Magnetococcus sp. PR-3: one gene and its partner. The protein of the gene in region 2 interacts with the protein of the main gene of each other region in a pairwise test. Links are inferred from orthologs where the notes say so. Each region holds a gene or a part of one and is shown on either strand. Other genes may lie near its edges.

Region 1 (3,366 bases), on a different replicon or contig from region 2:
CGTCCCTCCTTCTTCCCTTTTACTGAGCCTTCGGCCGAAGTGGATATGGCTTGTCTGTTCTGTAACGGTAAAGGGTGCCGTATCTGTAAGGGCACCGGCTGGTTAGAGGTGTTGGGGTGTGGCATGATCCACCCTGAAGTGATGAAAAATGTGGGTATGGATACCGAGATCTACTCGGGCTTTGCCTTCGGTATGGGGGTTGAGCGCTTGGGTATGCTCAAATACGGTATCAACGACCTGCGCACCTTCTTTGAGAATGATGTGCGCTTCCTCTCCCGACATGCGGTGTCGTCCTAAACGGGATTGAGGTACTGGGTCGGGGCCTAAGCCCTAAGCAGAAAAGACCGGTGGAAACACCGTTTTAAGATAAGAGAGTAGAGAGCATGAAATTCACCGAACAGTGGCTACGTGAACAAATTGATACCCGTCTGACCCGTGATGAGATCAGTAAAACCCTGACCATGGCCGGTCTGGAGGTTGATGGGGCTGAAGATCTGGGTAAAGGGCTTGATAAAGTTCAGGTTGGTACGTTGGAAGTGGTGGCTCAGCACCCCAATGCAGACCGTCTTACCTGCTGTAAAGTGCGGGTAGGTGATGCGCTGTTAAATATTGTCTGTGGGGCCAAAAACCATAAACAGGGCGATAAAGTTGCGGTGGCTCGGGATGGTGCAGAGCTGCCCAACGGCTTAAAAATCAAAAAAGGTAAGCTGCGTGGTGAACCATCAGAAGGCATGCTCTGTTCCCTGACAGAGTTGGGCATGGCAGAAGCCTCTGAAGGGATTATTATTCTTCCACCTGAGGCCCAAGAAGGGGCCACCATGGTGGAGATCTTTGAGCGCAATGATATCTGCTTTGAGCTGGGCATTACGCCCAACCGTGGTGACTGTTTGGGGGTACGTGGTATTGCTCGGGATCTGGCTGCGGTAACGGGTGAGGCGCTAACACCTATGGCGGTGGCTATCGCTGAAGATACTTCCGTCGCGACGGTTGAGGTGCAGATTGAAGATGGCGAAGGGTGCCCACGTTACGCAGGGCGTGTGGTGGAAGGGGTTAAGGTTGGTCCCAGCCCAGACTGGTTACGGAACCGTTTGGAGTCTGTTGGGCTACGTAGCATCAATAATGTGGTGGATATCACCAACTATGTGATGTTGGAGCTTAACCAACCCATGCATGCGTTTGACTTAAGTACCCTGGCTGCACCCATTGTGGTGCGTCGCGCCGCGGCGGGTGAAAAACTCACCACGTTGGATGAGGCTGAGCGTGAGTTAACCGATCAAATGACGCTCATTGCCGACCAAAAGCGTGGTTTGGCTGTCGCCGGTGTGATGGGTGGCTTGAACTCAGGTGTAACCGAGCAGACGACCACAATCTTTTTAGAGTCTGCCTATTTCAACCCTGTTCGTACGGCCCGTACAGGACGCCGTTTAAACCTTATTACCGACTCCCGGCACCGGTTTGAGCGGGGTACCGACCCCATGGGTGTGCAACTGGCCTTGGATCGTGCCACACAGTTGGTGCAAGAGCTGTGTGGGGGTAGCGCGGGTGTGACAACGTTGACCGATGCGGGCACCTGGACCCGGAATGCCCCGGTTGCTTACCGTCATGTGCGGTGTAATGCACTGAGTGGTATGAACCTGGAGCAGCCCCAGCATGAGACCTATTTAAAGGCCATTGGCTGTGTGGTGGTTGAAAAACCAGCCGATGTTGATGAGGTAGAAGGTGCGGTCTGGTATCTGCCCCCCACCCACCGTCATGACCTGGTCCGGGAAGAGGATTTGGTGGAGGAGGTTGTTCGCCTGTTTGGCTATGATAACGTACCCACCGAACTGCCCAGTGGCGCGGTGGCCAGCCATCAAGACAGTGCGGAACGGCAACTGGCCAAACGTATGCGCAAAGCCTTAACAGGTTTGGGTTATCTGGAGGCGGTTAACTACGCTTTTGTGGCACCAGAGGTTCAGGCACGCTTTGATGCAGGGGTTGAGCCTGTTGCTCTCGTTAATCCACTGTCTGAAGAGCAATCGCGTATGCGTACCTCTATTATGGCAGGTTTGGTTGAAGCGGTTCGTCGCAATATCAGCCGTGGTAATGATGGTCTACGTCTGTTTGAAATGGGCCATATCTTCCTGCTGGACGGAGAAGGTCAGGTCCAGGAAGAGGAGCGGTTGGCGCTGGTCTTGGCCGGTAGTGGCACGTCGCGTATTTGGCATACCGATCAGCGTGTATGGGACTTCTTTGATCTAAAAGGTGATCTGCAGACCCTGGTCAGCCGTTTGGAGTCAGCTGAACCCCGTTATGTGCCCGGTGGGCCTGAGTTCTTGCACCCTGGTCGTAAGTCGGAGATCCATCTGCGGGGCAAGGTGGCGGGCTGGATGGGTGAAATGCACCCCTCTTTGCGTGAAGCGTTGGATCTGGATCAGCCCGTATTGATGTTGGAGATCCGTAGTGATGCGCTGGCTGCTGTGGCCAAGAAGGGGGCTGCGCAGGTCAGTAAATTCCAGGCGGTTACCCGTGATTTTGCCTTTGTGGTGGATCGGGATACCCCTGCCTCCTCTATTTTGGATAGTGCCCGCGGTGTGGCCAAACAACTTGTACGTGACGTGCAGTTGTTTGATGTCTATACCGGAGAGCATGTGGCAGAGGATAAAAAGAGTATCGCCTTTGGTCTGGTGTTGCAGGCGGATGACCGCACATTGGAAGAGGCCGAGATTAATGATGTCATGGCCAAAGTGACCGCTAAGCTGGAGAAACAGTTTAAGGCTGAACTACGTGCGGGCTAACCTGGCCAAGGTTGATCGGGTCGATATCCGTCTGATACATAGCGCCTGTTGACGGGCTTGCTCGGTTACATAATTTACGTATAAAAACCCCCGTTATCCTTAGATAGCGGGGGTTTTTTATAGAGTGTGGCAGCCTGCTCTCTCGCACTATGGTAGAGCCTCAGCGGGTTCCTGTGCCTGAAGCAGTGCGGTAATCTCGTGGGCAGGTTTGGGTTTGCTATACAAGTAACCTTGTACCTGTTGGCAGTGTTTTTCCTTCAGAAAGTCGGCTTGTTCCTGGTTTTCAACCCCTTCTGCAATCACCTCTAGCCCCAGGCTTTGAGCCATGGAGATCACCGATGTAACGATGGCGGCATCGTCTGAATCGGTGGTGAGGTCACGGACAAAGGTTTGATCGATCTTTAAGGTGTGAATGGGGAATTTTTTTAGATAGGTCAGGGATGAGTAGCCGGTACCAAAATCATCAATAGAGATATGGACACCCATGTGGCAGATTTCATGAAGCAGGCTGACCGCTTGTTCGGGGTCTTCCATCATCATGCTTTCTGTAATTTCTAACTCAAGTCCATTGGGGTCAAGCTGGGTTGTA
Region 2 (3,487 bases):
TCATCCCCTCTGCTGGACCACCCCGAATCTTACAGCCCTATCATGTTGCCCTATTTTGTTCCTGCTGTCACCAAAACCTTGGATCGTGTCAGGCACCTTCTTTAGATGCTTCCGCCTCATCCGCAATCTTTTTTCGCTTAGCGGGATCCAACCACAAGACCAAAGGACTGGCCACAAAGATTGAGGAGTAGGTACCAATGACCACACCAAACAACAAGGTCAAGGCAAAGTCATGGATCACAGCCCCCCCCAGGAAGAAGAGTGCCAGCAGCACCAAAATGGTGGTCAACGAGGTCACCAATGTCCGGGCCAGTGTACGGTTAACCGCTTCATTGATAATGTTGGTCAGCGGTTGACGTTTCATACGCTTCATCTCTTCACGAATGCGGTCATACACCACAATGGTATCGTTTAGAGAGTAACCCACAACGGTCAACAGCGCCGCGACAACCACCAGCGTAAACTCCTTCTGCAAAATAGAGAAAAAGCCCATGGTCAAGATAACATCGTGCACCAACGCCGCGACGGCACCTAACGCAAAACGCAGTTCAAAACGGATAGAGATATAGATGAGGATAGCGATCATGGCATACAACATGGCCAACATCCCCTTTTCGGTCAGCTCTTCGCCAACCTGGGGACCCACAAACTCCACCCGGCGCATCTCAACACCATTGTCACCGGCTAATGGCTTAAGAGCCGCCATCACATCATTCACAATGGCCTGCTGAGCTTCATTGCTTTTGCCCTGTTTTTCAACCCGGATCAGTACCTCTTCAGGGGCACCAAACGACTGTACAACCGTATCGCCCAACTCAATCGGGGCAATGGCTTTACGCACAGGGGCAAGATCCATCGCTTTATCAAACCGCACTTGGATCAAGGTACCACCGGCAAAGTCGATACCAAAGTTCAAGCCCTGCGTCAGCAAAGAGCCCAGACTCAGCACAACCATCACAATCGAGGCGATCATGGCCAGCTTGCGCTTACCAATAAAGTTAAAGTGGGGCGCTTTTCCAAAAATTTGCATGATTAGCCTCCCTAGATGCTCAGCTTCTTGATACGACGATTTTTCACAAACTCAGCCAAAACAACACGAGTCACAAAAATAGCCGTAAACATGGAGGCCAACAGACCGATGGAGAGCGTCACCGCAAACCCCCGAACCGGACCTGTACCAAATTGATAGAGGATGACCGCTGTGATCAAGGTTGTGATGTTTGCATCCAAAATGGTTGAAAACGCCTTGCCATAGCCATGGTCAATCGCAGCCAGAGGGGATTTACCCAGGCGAAGCTCTTCACGAATCCGCTCAAAAATGAGCACGTTGGCATCCACAGCCATACCCAGCAACAACACCGCACCCGCAATACCGGGCAGGGTTAAGGTTGCCTGCATAACCGCCAACAAGGTCATGAGAATACTAACGTTGAGCATAACCGCGAGGTTGGCCAGCAGACCAAAGCCTTTATAGTAAAGCACCATAAAGACAATAACCAAAACCCCACCAATGAGAATAGATTCCAGACCCTGGGCAACGGAGTCTGCACCCAAGGTAGGACCTACGGAACGCTCCTCTAAGATCACCAAGGGAGCCGGTAAGGCACCAGCGCGCAAGACGATGGCCAAGTCATGGGCCTCTTCACGTGTGAAGGAGCCTGAAATGGTTGCCCGTCCCCCGGCAATTTTATCCTGAATAACCGGCGCACTCTGCACCTTACCATCCAGTACAATCGCCAAACGCTCTTTAATATGTTCGCCGGTGATCTGAGAGAATTTACGCCCCCCGACCCCATCAAACTTAATCGAGACAATGGGCTCGTTGTATTCATTAAAGGTGGTTTGGGCATTTTGAATATGCTGGCCCGAAAGCACAGTACGTTTCAACACGACCAGAGGATACTCCTGCTTATCCCCTTCACGCCCCCCACGCTCTTCATACATCAACAAACTATCTGGGGGAACACGCCCTTCAAGCGCACGGCCCAGATCAGCTTTTTCATTGACCAGTTTAAAGTCCAAACGTGCGGTCCGACCGATCAGGCCCTTGGCACGCTCAGGATTTTCAACACCGGGCAACTGCACAATAATCCGCCGCTTGCCCTGCTTCTGGATACTGGGTTCAGAGACACCAAAGGCATCAATACGGTTACGGATGATCTCAATCGCCTGATCCACCGCATACTTACGGATCTCTTCCTTTTCCGCCTCACCTAAGGTTAAGCGAATTTGGGCTTCAGGCTGAAAATGCTCGACATCCGATTCACGCATCTCCTCTTTTAAGAGGGAGACCATACGCGGTGCATCTGATTTAGGGGTCAAACGCACAACCACTCGGTCTGCACCCACTTGTTCAATGCCCCGGTAGCGTTGACGCTCTTTACGCAACACATTACGGGCTGTATCCACCATATTGTTGGCAGCCTGTTTAACAGCCTCTTCTACCTTTACATCATAAAGTAGATAGAGGCCCCCTTGCAGGTCCAGCCCTTGATGAATCACCTTCTGGGACATCCAACTGGGGATGTTCCCGCCCCCAAGAATGCTGGGCAGTGCATAGTAGATAGAGCCTAATGCTACCAGTAAGACTAGATACAGTTTCCAGCGCGGTTGCTGTCGCATGACACCAATCCTTTAAATACTCTAAGAGCCCCTGGCCGCTTTGATGCGCTGCCAGGGGCTCTATTTATCCGCGTAAGTCAAACAAAGAGGGCCAACATCAAGCCTCTTTGTTCTCCTCTTCTTTCTCTTCTTTTTCTTCTGCTTCACCAGGCATCGTCTTATCTAGGACTTTAGCCACATTGCCACGCCCTAAACGCAGGCGAACCGGCTTGCGATTTTTTCCATCAATATCGACTTCACCAACCTCAACGGTCAGCTCATCATTGGCTTCATCTACACGGTGGATCTTACCGATCAAACCACCAGAGGTCATAATACGGTCACCACGGGTGAGATTAGTGACCATCTCTTTATGCTGTTTAACCTGCTTCTGTTGAGGACGAATCAACAAGAAGTAGAGCATCACAAAAAGCAAGACCATAAAGATCAGGGACTCAAAACCACCACCTTGAGAAGGGGCGCCTTGGGCATAAGCAGGTGCAATTAGAAAATCCAACATCGTTTCCTCACTGGACGAAAGGATGGAAGTGACAAAAGGAACAGAGGATCTTACCAGCATTCCCCCTTAAAACAAAAGGACAGCTTGCAGGTTTTTACCCTTTTCAACACGGTTTCTCACCTACTGCCCACATTAACCGCCAATTCACGACCGTTTTAGCCTAAATTTAAAGCCCCCCACGGACCCATAAGCAAACATTGGGCGCTTAAAGAGAAAACCACCCCCTACCCATGCCTGGGGGTTTCGGCCTGATAACGGGCTAGGATATCCAACAAACGTGTTTTTTTAAGGGGTTTGGTTACATGATCATTGCATCCAGCCTCGACCGCTTTGTGGCGGTCATCACTGGAAGCATGGGCGGTTAAC

What was found.
Region 1: the proteins of secD (region 2) and pheT interact in binary tests that used the Escherichia coli proteins (3 or more experiments, as listed by UniProt). The link is inferred for Magnetococcus sp. PR-3 from one-to-one orthologs.

What each region holds. Positions count from the first base shown.
Region 1 is NZ_JBAHUQ010000005.1:45,276-48,641, forward strand. The notes cover bases 1-3,080. They hold pheT (phenylalanine--tRNA ligase subunit beta), read left to right. Parts: upstream 1-383; coding sequence 384-2,777; downstream 2,778-3,080. Other genes in these bases: pheS (phenylalanine--tRNA ligase subunit alpha), read left to right, coding at 1-297; V5T57_RS05205 (sensor domain-containing protein), read right to left, coding at 2,925-3,080. In the rest of the region: more of V5T57_RS05205, read right to left, coding at 3,081-3,366.
Region 2 is NZ_JBAHUQ010000028.1:2,076-5,562, forward strand. What follows is about bases 333-3,247. They hold secD (protein translocase subunit SecD), read right to left. Parts: upstream 2,623-3,247; coding sequence 1,042-2,622; downstream 333-1,041. Other genes in these bases: secF (protein translocase subunit SecF), read right to left, coding at 333-1,030; yajC (preprotein translocase subunit YajC), read right to left, coding at 2,720-3,121. In the rest of the region: more of secF, read right to left, coding at 89-332; V5T57_RS14730 (c-type heme family protein), read right to left, coding at 3,346-3,487. UniProt on the Escherichia coli protein: Part of the Sec protein translocase complex. Interacts with the SecYEG preprotein conducting channel. SecDF uses the proton motive force (PMF) to complete protein translocation after the ATP-dependent function of SecA.